One region of the Amycolatopsis sp. NPDC004378 genome, then DNA from elsewhere that is predicted to be linked to it. Evidence: riboswitches for the same ligand, from Rfam matches in the RefSeq annotation. Region 1 holds a riboswitch; the other holds the start of a gene.
What was found. Region 1 has a riboswitch for thiamine pyrophosphate ahead of thiO (glycine oxidase ThiO). Riboswitches for the same ligand answer to the same signal wherever they lie in the genome.
Positions count from the first base shown of each region.

Region 1 (14,062 bases):
GCCGAAGAAGGTCGAGTAGAGCAGCATCCCGGCCGTCGTCAGCAGGGCCGCGATCGTCGCCACGAGCGCGGTGACCGCCAGCCCGCGGTCGCCCACGGTGCCCTTCTTGACCTGGACCAATCCGGCGATCGCCAGGACCAGGCCGATCCCGGCGAGGGGCCACGCGACGTACCCGAAGTCCGGGACGAACGTGACGACCAGGGCGGCCACGCCGAGCAGCAGGCCGATGATCGCCAGGATGTTCCGGCCGGGTTTCGCGTTGGCTTGACGACGCTCCGTGGCCGTCACCGGTGGCGCGGGCCTTCCGTGGCGCGCGGCGGTCGGCGGCGGGTACTGCGGGTCGGTCATCATGCGGACCCCTTCGGGTGGGAGTGCGACGACGTTAACCCATAAGAGTGCCCGCAGACGAAATTGTTACATTCTGGAAAAAGTCATTGTCCCACCATTTTGTGCCAGGTATCGGTATTTCCTGACAACGTGCGCAGGGTGTGGCCCGGTGATCAATGGGAAGAATATCGGAGTTCCCACTGTTCCGTGGCCGGTTCGTCGACCTCGCAGCCGGTATCGTAAATACCGTACGGACATCCCAGTACCGCCGTGGGGCCTACGACGGGTGTCGGCAGGGTCGCCCACGGCGAAAGTCGTATACCGGACTTCTCAGTCGAAAAGGCTCACTTCGGGAGTGATTTCGAGAAGCTCGAAAACGGGACGACCGCGGCGCCCGTCGATCGTCGTCGTGCGGACGACGCGCAGCCGGGCGGTCACCGGGCGGTCGAGGTTCTCCTTGATCTGGTCGAGCAGGTCCGGCGCCACCGCGCCCTGGATCGTCCCGCCCGGCTCGCGGTCGAGGTAGAAGATCCGGCGCCGGGTGCGGACGCCGTCGAGCCGCCCGCGCACCGTCTCGTACCCGACGGCCTCGCGCGACTCGCGGAGGCTGCCCTGCAGGATCCGGGCCTGCTCGGTGGTCATGCTGCGGGTGACCTGCTCGCCGGACGTCGGCGTCAGCGCCATCCCGATGCCCGCGTTCTTCGCCACGGCGTTGACGATGTCGCTCACCGCGTTGCGGACCGTGTCGCGCTGCAGCAGCACGGCGTCGAGCGCGCCGTCGTCGGAGCCGTTCGCCGGCAGGAAGTCGCACAGCTCCTTGACCGCGCGCTCGGACAGCGTCTCGATGCCGTCCACGATCAGCGCGTCGTCGGTGACGTCGAGCTCCGGGAAGCCGAAGAAGATCGCGTTGCCCGCCTGGCCGCGCTGGATCAGCGGCGCCTTGTCGCGGTCGGCCTGCTGGACCTGGGTGACCTCGCCGGACGGGTTCCGGATGATGTGCCCGATCTTGGCCGTCGCGTCCTGCAGCGCGCGGCTGATGTCCGAGAACGTGTACGCGTCGATGGTCTGCTCGCCGATCACCGAGACGTGCAGCAGCGGCGAGCGGGACGTCCGCTCGAACTTGGCGTTGGCCGCCATCGCCGAGGCGCGCGCCAGGTCGTCGAGCCACGTGCCGCCGGGGATCTCGTCGGCGATGCGCCGGAACTCGTTCTTCACCAGATCATCTCCGGGTAGCCCCTGCCGCCTTCGGCCCACACCTCGGCCCAGACGTCTTCGTCGCCCGGGCGGCACAGGAAGCCGTCCAGCATCCCCCCGACCGGCTGAACCTGATCGAGGTACATCGCGGGCTGCCCGACGATCACGCCGCGCAGCGTCAGCAGGCCGTACAGGGCCGAGCGGCCGGCGTCGTCGAGGCGCTTGAGCGCGCCCCACTCGTCCGGGATGAGGACGACGTCGAGGCCGCGCGGCGGGTGCGCGCCGCGGGTGATGAGCTCGCCACCGACCCAGGCCCGCCCGGACGGCATGATCCGCCGGGCCACGCCGAGGTAGCTGTTGAGCGCGCTGAAGAGGATCTCGCGCTCGTTCTGGTACGGGGCGTCGAACACGAGCCGCTCGTAGACGTCGGCCAGATCGCAGGCGTGGCGGCCCGGCGGCAGGACCTGCTGCGACGTCCAATGGGGGAGCGCCACGCCACCCCCTCCTCGGCCTTCGCTCACAGTGCGTAGCCGAACTTACCAGGATGGGTGTCAGCCACCGCGCCCAGGCTGGTGCGGCCACTGGGGAGTGGCCTCCGGCAGGTCGTCGGTTCCGGGCCAGGCCGGCTCCTCTTCGGTGGGCCAGTCCTCGGCCTGCAGGGCGTGCTGCGGCGGCATCGGCAAGTGCCCTTCGCGGTGGCCCGCGGGTTCGGGTCCGTCGTCGTCGTGGACGGCCTGGGGGCGATCGGTCTCGTGCTGCGCCCAGGCGGCCGGGATGAACTGGGTCTGCTCGGCCGCCAGCTGCTCCGGCTCGGGCTCCGGCTCGTCGTAGTAGTGGTCTTCGGGCACCGGTTCGGCTTTCGGGCGCTGTGCGGTGCGCAGGACGAGCCACGACGTGAGCGCGCCGAGGAGGAAGGCGATGATCAGCCACAGCCAGATCTGCCCGAACAGCCACACCATCTGCTCACTCACCCCTCAAACGACCGTGATCTCGACGCGCCGGTCCTCTTCGCCGCCGGACGGCCGGGTGTCGCCCAGCCCCCGTGCGGTCAGGCGCTCGGCCGTCAGCCCGTTGGTGGTGAGGATCCGCACGACGGCCCTGGCGCGGTCCCGGGAGAGCTTCAGCGCGCCGCTCGCACTGCCCGACCCGAGGGCGGCGTGGCCGGTGACGCGGTACCGGAAGGTCTCCGGCGACTTGGCGATCGCGACCGCGACGGCGACGGCGGCCTGCTCGCCTTCGGGTGTCAGCCGGGCGGTGTCCGGCACGAAGGTGATCGGCGTCTCGGCGAGCATCCGGTCGATCTCGGCCTGCACGCCGGCCTTGTCGGTGGGCGGCGGGGGCGCGGTGGCGGTGGTGGTCGGCGGCGGGCTGCTGCTCTCGGGCGGCGTCGTGCTCGGCGGCGGGCTGCTGGGGGCCACCGGGGTGACGTCCCCGTCGAGCTGGGCGGCGCGGACGCCGTCGACCTTCTGGACGACCTCGAGGGCCCGGAGCGCCTGGTCGGGCGGGAAGCCGCTGAGGGTGGCGTCCCGGCCGTCGAAGCTGACGTTCCCCTTGGTCAGCCCGGCCCCGGCGAGCGCGGCCTGGGCGTCGGAGGTGAGGTCGCGCTGGATGTTGCCGCCCTGAGCCCAGGTGACGACCCCCGCGAGCAGCGCCGTGACCAGCACCGCGATCGGGACCACGAGGATCCAGCGACGACCACCGGGCATAAGGGGAGCGTAAGCCGGGTCCGGCGGGTTGGCGAGCCGGAGAAGGGTGGTGGTCCACAAGTTGTCCCCAGGCGTGTCGACATGGGGACAACTGGCGACCCGGTGATCGCCCGGGTACGGACCGTGGGGCGAACGCCCGTCAGCTGGCCTGCTGGGCGCTGTCGGGCACCTCGAGCACGTCGAGCGGGACCAGCGGGGACAGCTGCGGCCGCTTGGGCGACAGGCCGTCCCCCATGGACTCGCCGCGCAGCTGGCGGCGGATCCAGGGCAGCAGGTGCACCTTCGTCCACGTCAGGTCCGAGCGGCGCGAGTCGATCCACCGGTACGGGTGGTCTTCCGACGGCCACGGCTCGCGCCAGTCGCTCGCCACCGGGACGCCCAGGACCTCCGCCGACTTCAGCGCGATGCGCCGGTGGGCGTCCGGGGAGAAGTGCAGGCGGTCGTCGCTCCAGGCGCGGCGGTCGTGCAGCGGGGCCATCGTCCACAGGTCGACCATCCGGGCGCCGTGGCGCTCCGCGATCGCCCACAGGTGCGCGTTGTAGATCGCCACCTTGCCGCGCAGGACCGACATGACCGAGAGGACCTTCGTGTCCGGCCCGTTGAAGATCAGCACCGGGATCCCCGCCTCGCGCAGCTTCGCGACGCCCTCTTCGAAGCGCTCCGCCACCGCGTCCACGTCCGCCCCCGGGACGATGATGTCGTTGCCGCCCGCGCAGAGCGTGACCAGGTCGGGCTTCAGGTCGAGCGCGATCGGGAGCTGCTCGTCCATGATCTCGTCGAGCATCTTGCCCCGCAGGGACAGGTTCGCGTACTGGAAGCCGGCCCGCCCGGCCGCGAGGATCTCCGCGAGGCGGTCGGCCCAGCCGCGGAACGAACCGTCCGGCAGCTCGTCGTTCAGCCCCTCGGTGAAGCTGTCACCGATCGCCACATAGCTGTCGAATCCGTACACGTTGGGTCCCCTTCCCGTCCTGCGGCCGACACTCCCCGACATGTAGTTGTACACCCCAACTAACCATCTGTGTCCCACCGGTGTTCAGCTCGCGGTCACAGTGTCTTATCTTGTCGGCCTTCCCCGCCTCTCTATTACGCAGTCTTCACCTTCGGCATGCCGTGAGACAGCACACTCGAAGGCGAATACCACATCCGATGTGGCGAAAATCTCCCTGCTTGGAGCGCTCGCGCCGCGATCCGGCAGGCTGGACACGTGTCCGCAGAACCCCGTGAGTCGCTCACGCAGATCCTCGGCGGCCGCCGGGGCGCGCTCGACGCCAGCATCCCGCCCGTCGGCTTCGTCGTCGGCTGGCTGGCGGCCGGGCAGTCGATCGCGTGGGGTGCCGGCGCGGCCATCGCGGTCGCCGTCGCGCTCGGTGTCTACCGGATGGTCCGCGGCGGGAAGGTCCGCGCGCTCGTGGTCAGCCTGGCCGCCGTCGTCGCGGCCGCGCTGATCGCCCTGCACACCGGGCGCGCCCAGGACTTCTTCCTGCTGCAGCTGATGTCCAATGTGGCCAGCGCCCTGCTGTGGGCGGCCAGCATCGTGGTCCGGTGGCCGCTGCTCGGCGTCGTCGTCGGCCTGCTGCTGGGCCAGAAGACGCGCTGGCGCCGCGACCCGGTGCTGCTGAAGGCGTACTCGCGCGCCAGCTGGGTGTGGGTGTTCGGCCAGTACACGCTGCGCGTCGTCGTCTACGGCCTGCTGTGGTGGTCCGGCCAGGTGATCGCGCTCGGCGTGGCCCGGACGGTGCTCTCGTGGCCGTTGGTCGCGCTGACCGTCGCGGTGAGCGGCTGGGTGCTGTACCGGGCGCTGCCGCCGGAACACCCCGGACTGCGCCTGGCCCCGGACGGCCCGGACGACGTACCCAGGACATAAGGCGGCCCCCGGCGAGGGGGGAGGGTCCGGGGGCCACTGCCTACGTTACCCGGAACACCCGGGTTCAGTCGATGTTTTGGCGATTTCGCGCCCGGTTTAGGGAAATACTGGTCTAACCACCCCTTCGCCGAAGGCGTCGACGGCGGCGAGCCAGGCCGCCCCGAGGACCCCATCGGAGCTGGTCAGCACCTCGAGGCCGGACAACCCACGGCGGACCAGGGTGCCGACCGGGCTGGTCCCGGTGAGCACCGAGCCGACGAGCACGACCGGGCCCGCCTCGCCGGGCTCGCGCGCGGCGAGGGCGTTGGCGACCAGAAGCTCGGCCGCCCGGGCGACTATCCCGCTCGCCGCGGGCTCTCCCGCGTCGTGCGCCGCGCTCACCAACGGCGCGAACCGGGCCAGCCGGACCGGCGCCTCGGCGTTGGCCGCGGTGATCAGCGCGCGGGACGCGACGAGCCGTTCGGCGTCCGTCCGGACGTCCAAACCGGACGGTCCGAGCGCGGCGGCCAGCACCGCCGACGGGAGCCCGTCGAGCGGCAGCCCGCGGCCCAGAGCCTCCAAAGTGGATCGGACGGCCTCGCGCCCGAGCCAGAACGCGGACCCTTCGTCGCCCAGCAGCCAGCCGTAGCCGCCGGCGGTGCCGGCCAAGCGCCGCTTGCGGATCCGGCCCGCGATCGAGCCGGTGCCGGCGACGAGCACCGTCCCGTCCGGCGCCGACGTCGCGGACGCGTACGCCACTTCGGCGTCGGCCACCACGCGCACGGTGCCGGTGAGCCCGATCCGCGCCCACGCCGCGTCGAAGACCGCGGCCACCGCCGGGTCGCTCAGCTTGCTGACCCCGGCCATGCCGACGACGCACGCCCGCACGGCGCCCGGGTCGTGCCCGCCCAGCGCGGCGGTGATCGCCTCGGCGATCCGGCCCGCGGCGACCCCGGGCGTGTGCGCGTTGGGGTTGGCGCCTTCACCGCGCCCGGTGCCCAGAACGGCGCCGGCGGCGTCGACCAGGGCGGCCCTGGTCGACGTGCCGCCGGCGTCGACGCCGACCGCGAAGCTCACCGCGTCTTGGTCACCTTCAGCAGGCCGCGCGGGCTGTCCGGGTCGCCGCCGCGGGCGAGCGACAGGCCGAGCGCGATCCGCTGGATCGGCAGGATCTCCAGGATCGGCGCCAGCTCCTCGACGGTCTGGGGAACGTCGATGCGCAGCGCGGCGGGGGCCGCCGCCGAGGCCGAACCGACCGCCACGACGTCCGCGCCGCGCTTGCCGACGGCGTCGATGACCTCGCGCATCGCCTCCGCGCCGTGCCCGGCGCTGGTCACCGCGAGCACCGCGGTCTGGTCGTCGACGGCCGCGACCGGGCCGTGCAGCAGGTCCGCGCCGCTGTACGCGCGGGCCGCGAGGTAGCTGGTCTCGGCCAGCTTCAGCGACGCCTCGAGCGCGGTGGCGTACGAGTAGCCGCGGGCCGTGGTCAGCACGCGGTTGACGAAGCGGTACCGGTCGACGGCGCGCTGCACGCCCTCGGCGGCCCCGTCGAGCGTCTGCTGCGCCAGTTCGCCGATCTTCTCGGCGTCGGCCGCCTTGCCGCCGCGCACGGCGTCGATCAGCAGGTACAGCGCCATCAGCGTCGCGGAGTACGTCTTGGTCGCCGCGACGGCCTTCTCGACGCCCGCGCCGATGTCGACGCCGAGCTCGGACGCCGCGCGCAACGGCGAATCGGGCGTATTGGTCACGGACACCGTCAGCGCGCCCTGGCGCCGCGCCGTCTCGGTGACCTCGATCAGGTCGGGCGAACCACCGCTCTGGCTGACCGTGACGAACAGCACGTCCCGCAGATCGGGCCGCGCGCCGTACAGCGTCGCCGTGGACGGGGAGACAAGACCAGCCGGAAGGCCGAGAAGTACCTCGATCAGGTACTTCGCATACAACGCTGCGTGGTCACTCGATCCACGCGCGGCGAGCAAAGCGAAGCGCGGGGGCCGTTGTGAGATCTTTTCCGCCACCCCGGCGATTTCCGCCTGACGCTCGACCAGTCCCGCCAGGACGTCCGGCTGCTGGGCGATCTCCGCGGCCATGTGCTCGCCGGGCCGTTGTTCGGTCATCATTTTCCTCTCCACCTCCGGCATTATGTACCGGACTCAGGCGGCGTCGGTCAGGTCTAGACCAATGTTAGTAGGGCGGCGGGTTTGGGGAAAAGGGTACGTTTCTTACGGGGACGTGGCGCGCAATGAGGGAAGACATAGGGAGTCGGGCATGTTGGAGACCACCACCACGGGCGAGGCGGGCGCCGTCGCCGGGATCCGCGGGCAGCGCGAGCCCAAGTACTGGGCGCTGAAACAGCACCTCCTCGACCTCCTGGACGTGCTGCCGCCGGGGTCGCCGATCCCGACCGAACGCGCGCTCGCCGGGGAGTTCACGGTCTCCCGCACCACCGTGCGCCAGGCGCTGGCCGACCTGACCGCCGAGGGCCGCCTGCACCGCGTGCAGGGGAAAGGCACCTTCGCGGCCGAGCCGAAGCTCGCCCAGCGGCTGCAGCTGTCGTCCTACACCGAGGACATGCGCCGGCAGGGTCTGAAGCCGTCTTCGAAGCTCCTCGAGCTCGAAGAGCTGCCGGCCGAGGGCGACCTCGCGAAACTGCTCGGAATCCGGACGGGTGCGAAAATTCTTCGCCTTCGACGGCTTCGACTGGCGGACTCGCAGCCGATGGCACTGGAAACCTCGCACCTGCCGGCCGGCCGGTTTCGCGGGCTGCGCAAGCACATCTCGGCCGGCGGTTCGTTGTACGCCGTTCTGCGCGAGCACTTCGGCGTCGAACTCGAACGCGCCGAGGAGTCGATCGAGACGTCGCTCGCGGGTCCGGAAGAGGCGGAGATGCTCGGCGCCGACGTCGGCATGCCGGTGCTGCGGCTGACCCGGCACTCGTTCGCCACCGACGGCAAGCCGGTCGAGTTCGCGCGGTCGGTCTACCGCGGCGACCGGTACAAGTTCGTCACCACGCTGATGCCCTGAGTTGTTGACGGCGATCTCCGGCCGGGGTGAAGTGGCAGGGTGACAGCCACTGAAGACACCGGGATCCGCTGGGGGACGCACGCCGCGCGCGGGGTGCTGGCCACCACGATCCTCGGGTCGGGCATGGCGATGCTCGACGGCACCATCGTCAACGTCGCCCTGCCCCGCATCGGCGCCGAGCTCAACGCGTCCGTCGCCGGGCTGCAGTGGATCCTCGACGGCTACCTGCTGGCGCTCGCCGCGCTCATCCTCGTCGCCGGCTCGCTCGGCGACCGGTACGGCCGGCGCCGCGTGTACCTCGTCGGCGTCGTCTGGTTCGGCGTCGCCTCCGGGCTGTGCGCCGCCGCGGTGTCGACCGAGATGCTCGTCGCGATGCGGATCCTGCAGGGCATCGGCGGCGCCCTGCTGACGCCCGGGTCGCTCGCGATCCTCCAGTCGTCCTTCGCGCACGACGCGCGCGCCCGCGCGATCGGCGCCTGGTCCGGCCTCGGCGGCATCGCGGCCGCCGCCGGCCCGCTGCTCGGCGGCTTCCTCGTCCAGGTCTGGTCGTGGCGGCTCGCGTTCCTGATCAACGTCCCGATCGCGCTGGTCGTCGTGCTGATGGCGCGGAAGTTCGTGCCCGAGTCCCGCGACCCGGACGCGACCGGGCACCCGGACTTCGGCGCCGCCGCACTCGGTGCGCTCGGCCTCGCCGGCGTCACCGGCGCCCTGGTGGAGGCGCCGGTGCGGGGCATCGGCGACCCGGTCGTGCTGGTCGCGGGCCTGCTCGGGATCGCGGGCCTGACCGCGTTCGTCGTCGTCCAGCACCGCTCGCGCGAGCCGCTGGTGCCGCCGTCGCTGTTCCGCGACCGGACGTTCACCCTGGCCAACGCGCTGACCTTCGCCATGTACGCGGCGCTCGGCGGCGTGATGATGCTGCTGGTCATGCAGCTGCAGGTGTCGCTGCACTACTCGCCGACGGCGTCCGGCCTGGCCGGGCTGCCGCTGACGGTGATCATGCTGCTGCTGTCGGGGCGGTCGGGGGCGCTGGCCCAGCGCATCGGCCCGCGGGCGCAGCTGGTGGCCGGCCCGATCGTCGTCGGCATCGGGATGTTGCTGATGTTGCGCATCGCGCCCGGCGCGTCCTACCTGGGCGCGGTGCTGCCCGCGGTCGTCGTGTTCGGGCTCGGGCTGGCGACGGTGGTGGCCCCGGTGACCGCGACGGTGCTCGCCGCGGCCCCGGACCGGTACGCCGGGGTGGCGTCCGGCGTCAACAACGCGATCGCCCGCTCGGGCGGTCTCCTGGCGGTCGCGGTGCTGCCCGCGGCGGCGGGGCTGACCGGCGAGGCGTACGCGGACCCGGTGGCGCTGACCGCGGGCTGGCGGATGGCGCTGGTCATCTGCGCGGTCCTGGCGATCGCCGGCGGGCTGATCGCGCTGGGCATCCACAACGGCGTCCTGGCGCCCCCGGCCGAGCCCGCGCCGCCGGATTCGGACGAGTGCCCGCACCTGGGCGAGTGCTACCACTGCGGCGTCGAGGGCCCGCCGACCCACGTCCGCCGCGGGACCCCGGTGGCCGGCGACTAGCGCCGGTTCAGCCCGCGAGGATCTCCGCGAACACCGCCGGGTCGGCGTTGCCGCCGGAGACGATCGCGACCGTGCGGCCGGCCGGCAGCTCGCCGGTGTGGAACAGGTACGCCGCCGTCGTCACCGCGCCGCTCGGTTCGGCGACCAGCCGGGCCTTGCGGGCGAGGGTGCGCACGGCCTCGCGGATCTCGTCCTCGGTGACCGTGATCATGTCGTCGACGACTTCCCGCAGGTGGGCGAAGGTCAGCTCGGACGGCTGCGCGCGCAGGCCGTCGGCGATCGTGCGGGCGCGGTCGGCCTGCGGCCAGTCGGCGCGGCGGCCCAGCCGCAGCCCCTCGGCCGTGTCGCCGGCCAGCGCGGGCTCGACCCCGATCACGCGGGCGCGCGGGCAGCGCGCCTTGACCGCGGCACCGACCCCGCCGGCCAGCCCGCCGCCGCTGACCGGCACGAGCACGACCTCGACGTCCGGGAGGTCCTCGGCGATCTCGAGCCCCGCGGTGCCCTGCCCGGCGATGACGGCCGCGTCGTCGAAGGGCGCGATGAGGGTCAGGCCGCGTTCGGTGGCCAGTTCGTGCGCTTTGCCCTCGTGCTCGCCGATCGGCACCTCGATCACTTCGGCGCCGTAGGAGCGGGTGGCCTCGACCTTGATCCGCGGTGCGATGTCCGGTACGACGATCACGGCGGGCACGCCGAACCGCTGCGCGGCGTACGCGACCGCTTGCGCGTGGTTGCCGCTGGAGTAAGCGATGACACCGCGGGTACGCCGTTCGTCGTCGAGGGTGGCGATCGCGTTGTACGCGCCGCGCACCTTGAACGCACCGACCGGTTGGAGGCTTTCGGGTTTGAGCCAGAGGTTTTCGCGAGGATCCCACGTTTGGCGCAACAGGGGTGTGCGCACGGCGACCCCCTGGACGCGCTTCGCCGCGGCTTCGATGTCGGAGATCGTCACCAGTTCCATGTGCCGAGTATGTCAAGAAAGTGTTCGGCCCGTACTGTCTATTGTGGACAGTGGGAGTGGTGCTGCTCACGCTCCGGCAACGCGGGGAGTTCCTCGCGCGCCTTACACGTTGGGAACGGGGAGAAGACTTTCTAGCGGATCGGGATCATGAGCAAGGAGACGGAACAGCCTTCAGGGGAGAAGGAACAGAAGTCGGGCCTGCGCATCGCGCAGGTGCTGGCGGCGGCGCTCGCGGCGGTGACGGCGGCGCTGCTCGGGTCGACGCTCGGCGTCGCCGGCACGGTGGCCGGGGCGGGCGTGGCGAGTGTGATCACGACGGTCGGCGGCGAGATCTACCTGCGCTCGCTGCAGCGCACGAAGGACGCCGCGCTCAAGGCGCGGCAGCTGGCGACGTCCGGCATCCGGCGCCGGGGGCAGGTCATCGCGATCAACGAGATCACCGACCAGCCGCTGCCGTCGGCCGTGCCCATCACCGAGCAGCCGACGGTCCGGCTGCCGAAGCCGGACGGCCCGCTCGAGGAGCAGCCGTCGCGGCTGCGGAAGCTGCGCTGGCCGCTGGTCATCGGCACGAGCGTGGTGGCGTTCGCGGTGGCGATCCTGGCGATCGTCGGCGTGGAGGCGGCGACCGGCGGCAAGGTGGCCGGCGGGACGGGCGCGGGCATCGGCAAGATCTTCGGCAACGGCGGCGGCCAGACCGACAAGACCCCGTCGACCACGCCGACGGCTCCGACGGACGACACGCAGGAGTCGCCCACCCGGACCACGACGACGGAGACGACGACGCCCACCGCGCCGACGACGTCGAGCACGCCGAGCAGCTCGCCGACGCCGACGACCCCGAGCACGACGGCCCAGCAGCCGACGACCTCGGCCCCGCCCACCAGCCAGGGCGCGGCGACCACCCCGACCCCGTAACCGTCAGGGGAGGCGGGCGCGCAGTTCGCGGGCGGCGGACTCGGGGTCCTCGGCCTCGGTGATCGCCCGGACGACCACGATCCGCGACGCGCCCGCTTCGAGGACCGAGGGCAGCCGGCCGGCGTCGATGCCGCCGATCGCGAACCAGGGCCGGCCGGGCGTCGATGCGGCGGTCGAGCGGACCAGGTCCAGGCCCGGCGCCGAGCGGCCCGGCTTCGTCGGCGTCGGCCAGCAGGGACCCGTGCAGAAGTAGTCCACGCCCGGTTCGGCCGCGGCCGCGGTGGCCTGCGCCACCGAGTGCGTCGAGCGGCCGATGACGACGTCCTCGCCCAGGATCCGCCGGGCCAGCGGCACCGGGATGTCGTCCTGGCCCAGGTGGAGGACGTCCGCGCCGACCGCCAGCGCCACGTCCGCCCGGTCGTTCACCGACAGCAGCGCCCCGTGCCGCGCGCAGGCCTCGGCCAGCACCTCCAGCGCCGCGATCTCGGCCGCGGCCTCGAGCGGCGAGCCGCCGGTCTTGTCGCGCAACTGGATGATGTCGACGCCGCCGGCCAGCGCCGCGTCGGCGAACGCGGCCAGGTCGCCGCGGGCCGTGCGGGCGTCCGTGCAGAGGTACAGGCGAGCGGCGTCGAGCCGGGCGCGGATCTTGTCACCGGAGAGGGCGGGCATGGCGGCGACCGTACCCCGCCGGCGGACGGTCCGGCCAAGACCCGGTGCCGTTGCCGTGAAAGCCATCCGGCCGTGACCGCGGTTGGATTATCGACCAACGGCACGTAGGGTGGACGGGTCCGCACGGGAGCCCGGGGCACGGGCTGAGAGGGAGCTGCCGCTCCGACCGTGGAACCTGATCCGGGTCATGCCGGCGCAGGGAGCGTGATCCCATGACGAACAACCTGGCAGTGGTCGGCGGCGGCGTGATCGGGCTGTCCGCCGCGTGGCGCGCGGCGCGAACCGGCCGAAGCGTCACCCTCTACGACCCCGAACCCGTCCGCGGCGGCGCGTCGTGGCTGGCCGGCGGCATGCTCGCCCCGGTCACCGAGGCCTGGCCGGGCGAGGAGGACGTCCTCAGCCTCGGCGAGGAGTCCCTGCGCCGTTGGCCCGGCTTCGCGCGCGACCTCGCGCAAGAGGGCGTCGACCCCGGCCTGGCCGAGCACGGGACGCTGGTCGTCGCCTTCGACAGCGCCGACGCGGGGTACCTCGACATCCTCGCCGGTCACCTGCACGCGCTGGGCCGCACGGCCGAACGGCTCACCGGCCGGGAAGCCCGGCGGCTCGAACCCGGCACCGGATCCGTCCGAAGTGGACTCCACGTGCCCGGCGACCTGGCCGTGGACAACCGGAAACTGCTCAACGCGCTGTACGCGGCCTGTCAGGAACGCGATGTGCGGTTCGTCCGGGAACGCGTGGCCGCCCCGCCGGACGCGGACGCCGTCGTGCTCGCGGCGGGCGCGTGGACCGGGCGGCTGCACCCGCGGCTCGCCGGGGCGGTCCGCCCGCTCAAGGGCGAAATCCTCCGGCTCCGGCCCCGGCGCGGCTGCCTCCCGCCGCCGAAACGCACGGTTCGCGCCGTCGTCGAGGGGCACCCGATCTACCTCGTGCCGCGCGGCGACCAGGAGCTCGTCCTCGGCGCGACGCAGTACGAAGCGGGCTTCGACCAGGCCGTCACCGCCCGCGGGGTCCGCGAGCTGATCGAGGGCGCCGAACGGGTGTTCCCCGCGATCACCGAGTACGAGCTGGTCGAGACCGCCGCGGGCCTGCGGGCCGGCAGCCGGGACGTGCTGCCGTACATCGGCGTCCTGGACGACGGCGTCTTCGCCGCGACCGGGCACCACCGCAACGGCCTGCTCATGGCCCCCGTGACCGCGGACGCCGTGGTCGCGTGGCTCGAAGGCGAGAAGCCGCCCGAAGGCGTCGAAGCGGCTTCGCCCGACCGCCTGCACCAGAAGGAGCACGTGTGATGGAGATCAAGCTCAACGGCCGGTGGACGGAGTTCCCGGACGGCGCGACCGTCGCCGACGTCCTCGACGCGTCCGGCGGGCAGCGGCCCGGCATCGCCGTCGCGGTCGACGGCGTCGTCGTCCGCCGCACCGACTGGGCCACCACGGCCGTGCCGAAGGGCGCGGGCGTCGACGTGCTCACCGCCGTCCAGGGAGGCTGAAATGGAGACGGAACCGCTGGTCATCGGCCCCTGCAAGCTGACGTCCCGGCTGATCATCGGCACCGGCGGCGCGGCCAACCTCGCCGTGCTCGAACGCGCGCTGGTCGCGTCCGGCACCGAGCTGACCACGGTCGCGATGCGCCGCGCGGACGCCGAGGGCGGCTCCGGTGTCCTCGAACTGCTCACCAAGCTCGGGATCGAGCTGCTGCCGAACACCGCGGGCTGCCGCACGGCCGCCGAAGCCGTGCTCACCGCGCAGCTCGCGCGGGAGGCCCTCGGCACCGACCTGGTCAAGCTCGAGGTGCACGCCGATGACCGGACGTTGCTGCCGGACCCGTTCGAGACCCTCGACGCCGCCGAACGGCTGACCG
Region 1 covers NZ_JBSGDR010000001.1:1,001,217-1,015,278, reverse strand. The annotation lists gene ACWEN0_RS05005 (DUF4190 domain-containing protein) at 1-351, opposite strand, end outside; gene ACWEN0_RS05000 (hypothetical protein) at 658-1,542, opposite strand; gene ACWEN0_RS04995 (DUF6932 family protein) at 1,539-2,015, opposite strand; gene ACWEN0_RS04990 (hypothetical protein) at 2,073-2,492, opposite strand; gene ACWEN0_RS04985 (OmpA family protein) at 2,496-3,227, opposite strand; gene ACWEN0_RS04980 (SGNH/GDSL hydrolase family protein) at 3,367-4,176, opposite strand; gene ACWEN0_RS04975 (DUF3159 domain-containing protein) at 4,432-5,091, shown strand; gene ACWEN0_RS04970 (N-acetylglucosamine kinase) at 5,188-6,147, opposite strand; gene ACWEN0_RS04965 (SIS domain-containing protein) at 6,144-7,190, opposite strand; gene ACWEN0_RS04960 (GntR family transcriptional regulator) at 7,339-8,094, shown strand; gene ACWEN0_RS04955 (MFS transporter) at 8,134-9,660, shown strand; gene ACWEN0_RS04950 (threonine ammonia-lyase) at 9,668-10,618, opposite strand; gene ACWEN0_RS04945 (hypothetical protein) at 10,766-11,533, shown strand; gene thiE (thiamine phosphate synthase) at 11,537-12,202, opposite strand; TPP riboswitch at 12,316-12,421, shown strand; gene thiO (glycine oxidase ThiO) at 12,415-13,491, shown strand; gene thiS (sulfur carrier protein ThiS) at 13,491-13,691, shown strand; gene thiG (thiazole synthase) at 13,693-14,062, shown strand, end outside.

Region 2 (14,062 bases), 570 kb from region 1:
AGCGTGTCGCGCAACAGCGTGCCCTGGTCGAGGCGGCGGTCAAGGCGAAGGGGTTCACGTCGCTGAAGAAGGCGCGGGCCGCGATGCTGCCGGACGAGCAGATCGAGAAGCTGGAACAGGGCATCGCCGAGGCCGAGGCGGCCGCGGCGGGCGCGCGGGCCCTGCTGTCCGAACCGGACCTCTTCGGGATCTCGCCGGACGACGTCGCGGACGTCGGCCGTGCGGCCGACGCGGCGGAGCTGGCCCGGGCCCGCTCCGACTCCGCGTATGCGGCGCTGCGAGTCGCGACGGCCCAGCACGAAGAACTGACACGGCTGGCCGGTCTGCTGCGCAAGGCCCTCACCGGGCTCGCGCCGGCCGAGGCGGCGTACGCCGAGCTGAAAGCCTTGGCGGAGGTCGTCAACGGGCGCGGGCAGAACAGCCGGAAGATGTCGCTGCGCTCGTACGTGCTGGCGGCGCGGCTGGAAGAGGTGGCGGTCGCCGCCACGCACCGGCTGCGCACGATGAGCCAGGGCCGGTATTCGTTCGTGCACTCCGATGCGGCCGGGGCACGCGGCACCCGGGGCGGGCTCGGCATCGACGTGCTGGACGACTATTCGGGCACCATCCGCCCGGCGAAGACGCTTTCCGGCGGCGAGTCGTTCCTCGCGTCCCTGGCCCTGGCGCTGGGCTTGGCCGACGTCGTCGCGGGGGAGACCGGTGGCGCGCTGCTGGACACCCTGTTCGTCGACGAGGGGTTCGGCACCCTGGACGCCGAAACCCTCGACGTCGTCATGAACATCCTCGACGAACTCCGCGCGGGCGGCCGGGTGGTCGGCCTGGTCTCGCACGTCGAGGAACTGCGGCAGCGCATCCCGACGCGGCTGCGGGTCCGGAAGGCCCGCACGGGCTCGACGCTGGAGGTGCGGGCCGGCTGAATTCTCGGACAAGATGAAGGCATGACCGACCAGCCGCCGAACGACCTGCCCCGTTACCGCCTGCTCACCGGCCCGGACGACGCGAAGTTCTGCCACCGGGTCAGCGAAGCGCTCGAGCTTGGGTACCGCCTGTACGGCTCGCCGTCCGCGACGTTCGACGGTGACCAGGTGATCGTCGCGCAGGCGTTGCTGTGGCAGGGCGAGCAGGGCTGAGGCCGGGTCAGGCCGCGTGCCAGGGGTACGTTCCGGCGTAGCACCACGGTGTCCACGTGCGGGCGCGCTGTGGCAGGGCGTGCAGGGTCAGGCCGCGTGGCGGAGGTACATCCCGGCGTAGGAGCACCACGGCGTCCACGCGCGGGCCCGCTCCGGCAGCGAGGCGGGCGGGATACCCAGTGCCTCGGCGCCGCGGCGGACCTCGGCGTCGCCGGCCGGCAGCACGTCCGGAGCGCCGAGCACGCGCATGAGCACGTGATCGGCGATGGCGGCATCGATTCCCGGGCACGCGAGCAGGTCGGCACGCAGCTCCGCCGCGTCGCGGCCGACGTGGATGTCCAGCCGGCCCTCGGCCAGTGCGGCGGCGACGCCGGTCACGGTCGCGCCGCAGCCGGCTGTCGCGATCTGGGCCGCCGTCGGGAACAGCCTGGTCACGCCCCACTCGCCCGGCACCTCGTCGCCCGGCGGAGGCGGACCTTCGAGCAGGGCGCGGAGCAGCAGCTCGTCCCCGTCGACGGCCCCCGGGACCCGGATCCCCGGCACCGCCGCGACGACCGGTGCCAGCGCCGGGTCCGCGCCGAGGACGCGGGTGACCGCCGCGGGGTCCGCGTCGAGGTCGAGCAGCCGGCGGACCCGGCTCACCGCGCTGCCGAGGTCGCGCAGGTCGGTGAGCAGCAGCTCGCAGCGGACGTGGTTCGGCTCCGGGGTCAGCCGGACGAGGCCGGTGCCGTGGGCGAGCCGGAGCGTCCGCGCGTAGGCGGTCGAAGTCACCTCTTCGACGTCCGGGATCGCGTGCGCGGCGAAGTAGCGAAGCAACCCGGCCGCGTCGAACGGCGGCCGGAACGGCAACCGCAGGCTCAAGCGGGTTCCGCTCACCTCGCCTTGGCGTCGTCGTGACGCGGCGAAGGCGCGAAGCTGCGAAGGCGTCGTCGCGAACACTTCGCGGATCGTCTCGTTGAACTGCCGGACGCTGGAGAAGCCGGCCGCGAACGCGACGTCGGTGAGCGGCAGCCCGGACACCTCGATGAGCAGCCGCGCCGAGTGCGCGCGGTGGGCCCGGGCCAGGGCGAGCGGGCCCGCGCCGAGCTCGGCGGTGAGCACCCGGCCGAGCTGGCGTTCCGAGTAGCCGAGGCGCCGGGCGAGGCCGGGGACACCTTCGCGCTCCACCGTGCCGTCGGAGATCAGGCGCATCGCGCGCGCCGCGAGGTCGGCGCGCACGTTCCAGTCCGGCGAGCCCGGGACGGCGTCGGGCAGGCAGCGGCGGCAGGCGCGGAAGCCGTTGGCCTGCGCGGCCGCCGACGTCGGGAAGAAGCGGACGTTCTGCTCCTTCGGCGTCGAGGCCGGGCACGACGGGCGGCAGTAGATACCGGTGGTGCGGACCGCCATGATGAACTGGCCGTCGAAGCGCGAGTCGCGGGCGGTGACCACGCGGTAGCAGCGTTCGGCGTCCCGCCACAGGGCGAGCGTGTCGGTGACCATGAATCCGAGCATGCCAGCAGGTCAGGGCCGTTGCTGGCGGAAATCCGACGCCGCGTTGGGTGCACGCCGGGTGGCGGGGGCGAGCCACGTAGACTGCGGGGTCGTGAGCCTCACCCTCGGTATCGTCGGCCTGCCCAACGTCGGCAAGTCCACCCTGTTCAACGCGCTGACCCGCAACGACGTGCTCGCCGCGAACTACCCGTTCGCGACGATCGAGCCGAACGTCGGCGTGGTGCCGCTGCCGGACCCGCGGCTGGACAAGCTGGCGGAGCTGCACAAGTCGGAGAAGATCGTCCCGGCCGTGGTGTCCTTTGTGGACATCGCGGGCATCGTGAAGGGCGCGTCCGAGGGTGCCGGGCTGGGCAACAAGTTCCTCGCCAACATCCGTGAAGCCAACGCGATCTGCCAGGTCATCCGGGTGTTCGACGACCCCGACGTGGTGCACGTCGACGGCCGGATCGACCCGTCGAGCGACATCGAGACGATCAACACCGAGCTGATCCTCGCCGACCTGCAGACGCTGGACAAGGCGCTGCCGCGGCTGGAGAAGGAAGCGCGGACGAAGAAGGAGAACAAGCCCGCGCTGGACAACGCCCAGAAGGCGAAGGAGATCCTCGACGCCGGGCGCACGCTCTTCCAGGCGCAGAAGGAAGTCGACTTCGACGCCCTGCGCGAGCTGAGCCTGCTGACGACGAAGCCGTTCCTCTACGTCTTCAACGCGGACGAGTCGGTGCTTACCGACGAAGCCCGCCGCGAGGAGCTGACCAAGCTGGTCGCCCCGGCGGACGCGGTGTTCCTCGACGCGAAGGTCGAGGCGGAGCTGCTGGAGCTGGACGACGAAGAGTCGGTGCGCGAGCTGCTCGAGTCCGTCGGCCAGCCGGAGCCGGGCCTGTACGCGCTGGCCCGCGCGGGCTTCCACACGCTGGGCCTGCAGACGTACCTGACGGCGGGCCCGAAGGAGTCCCGCGCCTGGACGATCCCCCAGGGCGCAACGGCCCCGCAGGCGGCGGGCGTCATCCACACGGACTTTGAGCGCGGCTTCATCAAGGCGGAAATCGTCTCGTACGACGACCTGATGGAGGCCGGCTCGATGGCGGCGGCCCGAGCGGCGGGCAAGGTCCGCATGGAGGGCAAGGACTACGTCATGGCCGACGGCGACGTGGTGGAGTTCCGCTTCAACGTATGACGCGGCCGTTGTCGCCGGCCGAGCGAGCCGTGCTGGACCACCTGCTCGCCGGCGAGTTCCCCGGCGCGCCGCGGCTGCGTGCCCAGCTGCCCACGGCGCGGGTCACCGGAACCTGCGCCTGTGGGTGCCCGACGATCGACTTCGTGGTGGACCCGGCCCTGCCCGCGGCCGACCTCGACGGCCGGGTGGTGGTGGAGGCCGACGCACCCGACGGCGGCATCATCGTGTTCGCCGAGGAAGGGCGGCTGTCGGGACTCGAGTACTGGTCCGTGCGTGACGACGTCCCAGCGGAGTTCCCGCCGCCGGAGCAGATCCAGCGAGCCGGGTAGCGACAGCCACTCCGACGAGTACGCCGCCGCACTGGAAGCCAGGGCGACGGCGCTCGATCGGCGGGTCCGGCTCAGCCGAGGATGCCCATCAGGGCGATCGTGATCAGCACCACCGCGGGGGCGAGGGCGTTGATCCAGGCGCGCTGGGCGGGGGTGAGGGCGGCGGTGCTGTTCATGGCGTTTCCTTGGGCCGAAAACCGATGCTTCCGCCCTGCTCAGCGCGCTGATCATGCCCTTCGTTAGCGGCTGTGATCGAACTCACCGGCATCCGGGTGACGACGGCCGCGGGCGGTGAACCAGAGCACGCCGCCGGCCGCTGCCACCATCGCCGCGAATGCCGCCGTGCCCACCACGATCGCCTGCGTCATGATCCGTCTCTCCTAGCAAAGGTCGTTTACCGAGAGACGTCGAAATCGCGAAAAAGTGCACCCAGAGTTACCGAAGTCACACCGAGTCGAGCACCGAGTCGATCTCGGCCGCCAGCGAGAAGTCCTTCGCCGTCAGGCCGCCCGCCGAATGCGTCGAGAGCCGGAACGTCAGCGTGCGCCAGCGGATGTCGATGTCCGGATGGTGGTCGGCCTGCTCGGCCAGCACCGCCACGCGGTCCACCACCTCGATCGCCTGCGGGAACGAGGCGAGCTCCACCTCGCGGGAGATCACCGCTCCCGACCTGGTCCAGCCCGTGCCCAGGCGTTCGTCGGCCTCGGAGTCGCTCAAGATTTCCGTCATGTCTCCATGGTCTTACGTCCTGGACTACGCTGCACGGTTGCCACGGGAGTCCGGCCGGTGCCGGGCTGAGAGGCGGGTATCCGCGACCGTTCGCACCTGACCGGATCATGCCGGCGTAGGGAGGGCTTCACCCCTCTTCGTCCGGTGAAGTGCAGGAGGGGTAGATGAAACGCAGGGCTGCGCGCGCCGCGACGGCCGTTGTCGTCGTGGGGGCCGTCACCGCGGGGTGCTCGCTGTCGAGCGGCGACGGCGGCACCCAGCAGACGCCCACCGTCACCCTCGTGACGCACGATTCCTTCCTGGCGCCGCAGGAGGTGCTCGACGCCTTCCAGAAGCAGTCGGGCATCAAGATCTCCGTGCTCAAGCAGGGCGACGCCGGTTCGCTGACCAACAAGCTCGTGCTGACCAAGGCCAACCCCATCGGGGACGTCGCGTACGGCGTCGACTCGACCTTCGCCTCGCGCGCGCTCAAGGAGGGCGTCTTCGACGCCTACACCAGCCCCGAGGCCGACCGCGGGCCGCAGCGCTACGCCGTCGACCCCGAGCACCGGCTCTCCGCGGTCGACGTCGGCGACGTCTGCGTCAACGTCGACACGAACTACTTCACGAGCAAGGGCATCCCGGCGCCCGGGACCTACGACGACCTCGCCGACCCGAAGTACAAGGACCTGCTGGTCGCGGAGGACCCGGCGACGGCGTCCCCGGGGCTCGCGTTCCTGCTCGGCACGATCGCGAAGTACGGCGAGGCCGGCTGGAAGGACTACTGGAGCAAGCTGAAGGCCAACGGGGTCAAGGTCGTCAGCGGCTGGGAAGAGGCCTACACCAAGGACTTCTCCGGCTCGGCGGGCAAGGGGCCGCGCCCGATCGTCGTCTCGTACGCGTCTTCGCCCGCCGCCGAGGTCGGTGACGACGGCAAGCCGCGCACCAAGGCGCTGCTCGACACCTGCTACCGGCAGGTCGAGTACGCCGGCGTGCTGGCGAACGGCAAGCAGACCGACAGCGCGCGCAAGGTCGTGGACTTCCTGCTCTCGCAGCAGTTCCAGACGACCGTCGCGGCGAACATGTACGTCTACCCGGCGCGGCAGGACGTCGAGCTGCCCGCGGGCTGGGCGCAGGTCGCGCCGCTGCCGCAGAAGCCGCAGACGCTGCCCGCGGACCAGGTCCAAGCCGGGCGCGAGAAGTGGATCGGCGAATGGCGCACGCTCGTGCAGTGACATCCGAGGCCTCGCCTCGGGCCGGGGGTTCCGCCGCCCGGAACCCCCGAAAACCACCGGTCCTGGCCCCGCCCAGGACCGCTCGAGGGGTCGGCCTGGCGCTGCTCGGCCTGGCCCCGATCGGGTTCCTGGTGGTGTTCTTCGCCTGGCCGGTGCTCGCGATCATCGGCCGCGGGTTCGCCGCGGGCGGTCTCGACACCGTCCTCGGCGACGTGCGCACCTGGCAGCTGGCCGGCTTCACCGTGGCGACGGCGGCCGCGTCGACGGTCGTCGCCGTGGTCGCCGGGCTGCCCGTGGCGTTCCTGCTGGCCCGGGTGAAGCTGCCCGGCGTCGGTCTTGCGCGGACGCTGGTGCTCGTTCCGTTCGTGCTGCCGACCGTGGTCGTCGGCCTGGCGTTCCGGGCGCTCTGGCCGGACGGCGGCGTGCTGCCGATCGTGCTGGCCAACGCCTTCTTCAACGTCGCCGTCGTCGCGCGGACCGTGGCCGGGCTGTGGGCCCGGCTGGACCCGCGGACAACCGACGCCGCCCGCGCGCTCGGCGCGTCGCCGTGGCGGGCCTTCCGGTCGGTGACGCTGCCCGCGCTGGCCCCCGCGATCGCGTCCGCCGCGGCCGTCGTGTTCCTGTTCTGCGCCACCAGTTTCGGCGTCGTGCTCATCCTCGGTGGCGCGAAGTACCGGACTCTCGAGACCGAGATCTACCTGCGGACCGTCGACCTCCTGGACCTTTCGGGCGCGGCGGCGCTTTCGCTGATCCAGTTCGCGGCCGTGGTCGCCGCGCTGGTGCTCGGCGGCCTGGCGCGACGGCGCAAGGACGGCGCCCGGACCGGGTCCGGCCGGGTGCGACGACCCCGCCGCGGGGAGTGGTGGGTCATCGGCGCCGCGGGCGTGGTGCTCGCACTGCTGCTGACGCCGATCGTGGCGCTGCTCGCCGAATCGGTGTCCGCCGGGAACGGCTGGAGCCTGGCCGGTTATCGAGCGTTGACCACCACCGGAGAGAAGGGCGCGCTGCAGGTTTCCGGCTGGGACGCCGCGGTCAACTCGCTCAAGGTGGCGATCGACGCGACGCTGCTCGCGATGGTCGTCGGCGTGCTCGCGTCCGTCGTGCTGGTGGCGCTGCGGCGCTCGCCGGCGAAGGCCGCGCGCGGGCTCGGCGAGACGATGGACGCCGTGCTGATGCTGCCGCTCGGGGTGTCCGCGGTGACCGTCGGGTTCGGCTACCTGGTGACGCTCGACGCGCTGCCCGGCGACCTCCGGACGTCGCCCTACCTCGTGCCGCTGGCCCAGGCGCTGGTGATCATCCCGCTGATCGTGCGGATGGTGCTGCCGGTGCTGCGCTCGGTCGACGTCCGGTTGCGGCAGGCCGCGTCGACGCTCGGCGCGAGCCCGCTTCGGGTCTGGCGCGAGATCGACCTGCCGCTGACGCTGCGTCCACTGGTCGCGGCGGCCGGGTTCGGGTTCGTCGTGGCACTCGGCGAGTTCGGCGCCACCAGCTTCCTCGCCCGGCCGGCCGCGCCGACGCTGCCGGTCGCGATCGCGTCGCTGATGGGACGCCCCGGCGAGCTGAACAACCAGATGGCGTACGCCGCGTGCGCGGTGCTGATGCTCGTGACGGTGCTGGCCGTCGCGCTGATCGACCGGCTCGGACGCGGCCGGGTGGGAGAGTTCTGATGGCGCTGTCGGTGCGGGACCTGACCGTCCACTACGGATCGTTCGCGGCGGTCCGCGACGTCCGGCTGGACATCGCCGACGGTGAGGTGCTGGCGCTGCTCGGGCCGTCCGGCTCGGGCAAGTCGACGCTGCTGCGCGCGATCACCGGGCTGGAGCCGTCGGCGCGGGGCGCGGTGAGCTGGGACGGCGAAGACCTCGGCGCGGTGCCGGTGCACCGCCGCGGGTTCGGCCTCGTCTTCCAGGACGGCCAGCTGTTCGGCCACCGCGACGTCGCCGCGAACATCGCGTTCGGCCTGCGGATGCACGGCGTGTCACGCGCGCAGTGGGCGGCACGGGTCGCCGAGCTGCTGGCCCTGGTCGGCCTGACGGGCTTCGAAAAGCGCCGGGTGACGGAACTGTCCGGCGGCCAAGCGCAGCGGGTGGCGCTGGCCAGGGCGCTGGCGCCGAAGCCGCGGCTGCTGCTGCTCGACGAGCCACTGTCCGGGTTGGACGCCGGCCTGCGCGAGCAGCTGGCCATCGACCTCGCGGACCTGTTGCGGCGCAGCAAGATCACGGCCCTGCTCGTGACGCACGACCAGGAGGAGGCGTTCACGCTGGCCGACCGCGTCGCCGTCCTCGACGACGGCGAGGTCCGCCAGGAGGGCGCGGTCCGGCGCGTCTGGCGCAACCCGGCGGACGACGACGTGGCGCGCTTCCTCGGCGTGACGACGTTCGTGGACGGTGTCGTGGCGGGCGGGGTGGCGCACACGCCACTGGGTGACGTCCCGCTCCCGGACGCCGACGACGGCCCGGTGCGGCTCGGCCTGCGCCCGCACGCGCTGCGGGTGGCGGCCGACGGCGTGCCCGGCGAGGTCGTCGCGGCGGTGCACCGGCGCGAGCATGTGCGGCTCGTCGTGCGGCTCGAAGAGTCCACTGTGGACGCCGTCGCCCCGGCGGCGTCCGACCTGCGCGCCGGGGACGCGGTCGAGCTGGAACTCGATCCGGACGGCGTCGCGCTGGTGGGCTGACTCAGCCGGCCCAGTGCGCGAGGAGGTCCAGCGCGGACTCCGACGGGCTGCCGGGGTCCGCGGTGAACGTGATCAGCCGCTGCCCCGAGAAGTCCGGCAGCTCGAAGTTCTCGAACCGCAGCGTCAGCTCGCCCGCGACCGGGTGGCGGAACCGCTTGCGCCCGTGCGTGCGCTGCTGCACCACCCGGCCCGACCACAACGTCCGGAACGTCTCGCTCCGCAGGGTCAGCTCGCCGACGAGCGTCGCGAGTGCCTTGTCCGTCGCGTACTTCGCGGCGACGAGCCGCAGCTGGCCGACGGTCGCGCGGGCGACGTCGGGCCAGTCCGGGAACACCTCGCGGCTCGCCGGGTCGAGCAGGCAGAACCGGGCGAGGTTGCGGGCCGGCGTCGCCGCGAAGTCGAAGAACAGCTGTGCGGACAACGGGTTCCACGCCAGGACGTCGAGCCGGTGGTCGAAGACGAGCGCGGGGACGCGGTCCAGCTTCGCCAGCAGGTCCGCGAGCTCGGGCCGCACCCGGCGGGCCGACGGCGGCCGGGCGGGCCGGGCCGCGGCGAGGTCGTACAGGTGCGCGCGTTCGACGTCGTCCAGCCGCAGGGTCCGGGCCAGCGCGTCGAGGACCTCGGGGGACGGGCCGCGCGCCCGGCCCTGCTCCAGCCGGACGTAGTACTCGACGCTGATCCCGGCGAGCTGCGCGACCTCCTCGCGCCGCAGGCCGCTCACCCGCCGCCGGGGGCCGGTGAGGATGCCGCTGTCGGCCGGCGTCGCGGCTTCCCGGCGCGACTTCAGGAAGCTGCCCAGTTCCCGGTCCATGCGGGCCAGTGTGCGGCTTCGGGCCGTCGCGAGCCTGGCCCTGCCGGTACCAGGACCGGCGGACCGACCCCCGGACAGGGGCTGGGTCCGCGGCCCGGCGCGCGGCAGGCTCGGCCGGGACGAAAGGACTTCCCCATGTGCCACCGCACCGACAGCCGCCCGCCCGCGCCGCCGACCCGGGGCGAGGTGGCGGCGGACGAACCCGTGACGCTGACTTCGGACGTCGACTTCCTCGCCCACCACGCCGTTCCGGCCGCACCGAACGGCCGCAAAGTCGTGCTGCTGCCGGACGTCCGCGGAGTGCACGCGTTCTACCGCGACCTGACCCGGCGCTTCGCCGAAGCGGGGTTCGAGACGGTGGCGATCGACTACTACGGCCGCACCGCCGGCCTCGGCGAGCGCGGCGACGGCTTCGACTGGGAGCGGCATCTCCCGGAGGTGAAACCGGCAGAGGTGGCCGCGGACGTCGCCGCGGCGAAGGACTTCCTCGGCGAGGGTGACGTCTACACGGTGGGCTTCTGCTTCGGCGCGGGCCAGTCGTGGCGCCTCTCGGCGGCCGGCCTCGGCCTGGCCGGCGTGATCGGCTTCTACGGCCTGCCGAAGCTGGTCACCGACGTGATCGACGACCTGGAAGTACCGATGCTCCTGCTCCTGGCCGGTGAAGACGTCGCGACCGGCCAAGCCGAGTTCGACGCCTTCACCGCGCGGCTGGAGCAGTCCGGCGTGCGGTACGAGCGGCACGTGTACGCGGGCGCGCCGCATTCGTTCTTCGACCGCTCGTACGCGGAGTGGGGCGAGGCCTGCGACGACGCCTGGCGCCGCGTCCTCGCCTTCACTCAGCCGTCCCGTGTGGACAGTCGCGCGTAGGCCAGCGACAGCCCGATCACGATGTAGCACGCCGCCCGCAGCGCGCCCTCGCCGAGCATCTGCGTCCCCATCGGGTCCTGCAGCACCTCGGCGGGGGCCAACGACCAGTTCTGCGTCAGCAGGAACGGGTGCAGCCAGTTCAGGGAGCTCAGGAACCCGAGGATGGTGAACACGATGTCGGCCGCCAGCACCGAAGCCACCACCAGCATCGGGTGCTCGGTCCAGCTGGAGATCGCCAGCGCCACCGCGCCGACCGCCCACAGCTGGAGCACCACCCAGCCCGCCACCAGCAGGATCCGGGCCAGCGCGGCACCCAGCGACAACGTCGTGCCCGAGAGCGTGAACAGCGAGTCCGTGCCGTTGATGATCAGCCCGGTCACGACGCCGGTGAAGCACATCGCCAGCACGGCGACCACCGACACCGTCGCGACGCCGAACGCCTTGACCGCCAGCAGCCGGCCGCGGCTCACCGGGGCGATCAGCCAGCCGCGGAGCGTGCCGTGCGCCGTCTCGCCCGCGATCGCGTCCGCGCCCGCCATGGCCGAGGCCAGCGGGAGCAGCAGGGTCAGCGTCATCACGATCGCCGCGATCGGCAGGACGAAGGCGTTGTTGACCGCGGAAGCCAGCAGCGCGCCACCGCCGCCGTCCGGGCCGCCGCCGGTCTGCGCGTTCTCGCTCACCAGCGTCAGGCCGATGCCGATGACGATCGGGATCAGGGCCAGCAGCCCGAGCACCGCCACCGTGCGCGGCCGGCGGAAGATCCAGCGCAGCTCCGCGGCCAGCAGCCGCGGCAAGGGCACCGTGTCGTGGCCCGTGCGGGCCGCCGGTGCCTCCAGTACGGCCGTCATTCCGCCCCCTCCGTCAGCCGCGCGAACAGGTCTTCCAGCCCGGTGCGGGCCCGCGTCGCCTCGTGGACCGCGACCCCCGCGCCCACGAGAACCTGCAGCACCCGCGGGGCCTCGGCCGCGGTGAGGTCGGCGCGGACGCCGTCCGGCGTGAGCCGCGCGCCGATCCGGTGCTCCCGCAGCACTTCCACGGCCTGCTCGGCGTCCGGCGTGCGGACCAGCAGGGCCGCGTTCCCCGACTCCAGCAGCTCCGCCAGCTCGCCCTGCGCGACGACGTTGCCGGCCTGCAGCACGGCCACGTGCGTGCACGTCGCCTCCACCTCGGCCAGCAGGTGCGACGACACCAGCACGGTGACGCCGTCGGCGTGCAGCTCGGCCACGATCCTGCGGATCTCCCTGGTACCCGCAGGATCGAGGCCGTTGGTCGGCTCGTCGAGCACGACCATCTTGCGCGGCACGAGCAACGCCGAAGCGAGCCCCAGCCGCTGCTTCATGCCGAGGGAGTACCCCTTGTACCGCCGGCGCGCGGCGTCCGTCAGCCCGACGCGCTCCAGCGCCGAATCGACGGCCCGGGGGATCCCGGCCGACGTCAGCCGCGGTTCGGCCGCGGCGAAGCGCAGCAGGTTGTCGCGCCCGGACAGGAACGGGTGGAAGCCCGGCCCTTCGACCAGCGCGCCGACGTCCGGCAGCGCGTGCGCGGCGGCGTCCGGCATCGGCCGGCCGAGCAGCTCGACCTCGCCTTCGGTCGGGCGCACCAGGCCCAGCAGCATCCGGATGGTGGTCGTCTTGCCCGAGCCGTTCGGGCCGAGCATCCCGACGACCGCGCCTTCGGGGATGTCGAGGTCGACGTGGTCCACCGCGACCGTGCCGCGGTAGACCTTGCGCAGGCCCCGGGTCCGCGCGGCCAGCGGGACCGCCGGGGCGGACGCCTCCGAAGAGACGTCCGCCCCGGACTCGACCGCTGTGCTGGTCACTTCTGGCCCAGGGCTTCGTACAGGACCTGCTCCGGCACCGCGCCGGCCGCGAACCGGCCGTCGTCGGTCAGCACCGCGGTGCCGACCTTCGTGGTGACGAGGTAGCCGCTGCCCCACGGGCCGCTGACCTTCTTGGCGAAGCGCTCGAGCAGCGCCTTCGGGTCGGCGTTGCGGCCCTCACGACCGGACTGCTGCTGCTTCGGCGCCGCGTTCAGCGCGTCCGCCGGGACCTTGCCGGTGACGACGGTGTCCCAGCCGTCGCCGACGACCTTGACGTCCTGCTTGGCCTGCTCGGCCCGGTCCTTGTCCGCCTGGTCGACCGTCGGCGTCTTCTCCTGCACCTTCGCGCCCTTCGGCGGGGTGAAGGTGAAGAGGTCGGCCGGCTGCTGGGTGAACTCGATCTGGCTGAACGCGACCTCGAGCGCCGGCGTCGACGTGCCGTTGCTCAGCACCGACACCCGCAGCGGCATGCGCGTCTGCGAGTCGACCGCCACGCGGATCTCGCGCAGCAGCGTCCGCTCGGTCGGCTTCGGCGTCAGGACCAGCTCGTAGGCCGGCCGGTCCGCGACGGTCGCGGTGCCGTCGACGGACACCGTGCTGCTCTCGCGGACCTTCGCCAGCAGTTCCGTCGAAGCCGCGACCGGGTCGGCCGTCTTTTCGCTGCCGGCGCCCTTCTGCTTCGCGACGTCGGCGGGGATGGTCACCTTGGTCGCGGTGTTGTTCTTGGAGCTGTAGTCCCAGACGGTCGTGCCGTCGTGGACCACGGTCTCCTGGCTGGCCCCCTGCGTCACGGCCAGGCGGCTCTTGCCCGCGCCGTCGCTGAAGATGTGCGCCGAGTCCATGTTCAGCGCCTGCGCGCCCGGCACCGCGTTCCCCACCGCGGGCAGGCCCAGGTCGTTGCTGACCTTCACCGTGCCGTCGAACGCGCCCGGCTTCGCCTTGACCACCGACTGGACCAGGTCCTCGGCGCTCACCTGCGGCAGCGCCGGCTTGTCGTCGGCGCTGGCCGGCATCGCGACGAACGCGAGCCCGCCCGCGCCGAGCGCGGTGCCGACGACCGCGGCCGTGATGCCCTTCGTCTTCGGTTTCATGCGTCTCTCCCTGTGGTGTCCCGGGCTCGAGTGTGCCCGGCTCCCTGGCCACGACGCTTCCCTCTCGAGGCTGAGATACCCCTGAAGGTTCTCCCTCCAACACTGAGATCGTGCTGAGAGCTGACGCACGACCTGCGCAAACCGGCCATGATGAACCTCGTGAAACCTCGGGTGCTGGTGGTCGACGACGAACCGGGCGTGCGGAAGGCGCTGCAGCGCGGTCTGCGCGCGGAGGACATGGACGTGGTCACGGCCGCGGACGGGCCCACCGGGCTGCAGCTGGCGAGCACCGGCTCGTTCGACGTCATCCTGCTCGACATCATGCTGCCCGGGTTGTCCGGCTACCGCGTGCTGGAGCGGCTGCGCAAGGACGGCGTCACCACGCCGGTGCTGCTCGTCTCGGCCAAGGACGGCGAGATCGACCAGGCCGACGGCCTCGACCTCGGCGCCGACGGCTACCTCGTCAAGCCGTTCTCCTTCGTGGTGCTGGTCGCGCAGGTCCGCGCGACGCTGCGCCGTGCCGGGCCCGAGGCCGGCCGCGGCACGCTGCGGCTCGGCGCGCTGGAGGTCGACCGCGGGCTGCGTCAGGTGCGCTGGAACGGCGAGGAGGTCGGGCTGAGCCCGCGCGAGTTCGCCCTGCTCGAGGTGCTCGTCGGCCGGGCCGGCACGGTCGTCACGAAGGACGAGCTGCTGCGGGCGGTCTGGGGCGAGGAGCAGGCCGTCACGCGCAACC
Region 2 covers NZ_JBSGDR010000001.1:428,496-442,557, reverse strand. The annotation lists gene ACWEN0_RS02195 (AAA family ATPase) at 1-917, shown strand, start outside; gene ACWEN0_RS02190 (DUF1737 domain-containing protein) at 939-1,130, shown strand; gene ACWEN0_RS02185 (DNA-3-methyladenine glycosylase 2 family protein) at 1,218-2,609, opposite strand; gene ychF (redox-regulated ATPase YchF) at 2,713-3,795, shown strand; gene ACWEN0_RS02175 (hypothetical protein) at 3,792-4,124, shown strand; gene ACWEN0_RS02170 (hypothetical protein) at 4,364-4,492, opposite strand; gene ACWEN0_RS02165 (4a-hydroxytetrahydrobiopterin dehydratase) at 4,569-4,853, opposite strand; TPP riboswitch at 4,886-4,993, shown strand; gene ACWEN0_RS02160 (thiamine ABC transporter substrate-binding protein) at 5,018-6,067, shown strand; gene ACWEN0_RS02155 (ABC transporter permease) at 6,178-7,734, shown strand; gene ACWEN0_RS02150 (ABC transporter ATP-binding protein) at 7,734-8,741, shown strand; gene ACWEN0_RS02145 (helix-turn-helix transcriptional regulator) at 8,743-9,552, opposite strand; gene ACWEN0_RS02140 (dienelactone hydrolase family protein) at 9,688-10,419, shown strand; gene ACWEN0_RS02135 (ABC transporter permease) at 10,389-11,267, opposite strand; gene ACWEN0_RS02130 (ABC transporter ATP-binding protein) at 11,264-12,238, opposite strand; gene ACWEN0_RS02125 (LolA family protein) at 12,235-13,329, opposite strand; gene ACWEN0_RS02120 (response regulator transcription factor) at 13,477-14,062, shown strand, end outside.
Region 2: it holds a riboswitch for thiamine pyrophosphate, as region 1 does, so the genes downstream of both, ACWEN0_RS02160 (thiamine ABC transporter substrate-binding protein) here and thiO (glycine oxidase ThiO) in region 1, are expected to answer to the same signal.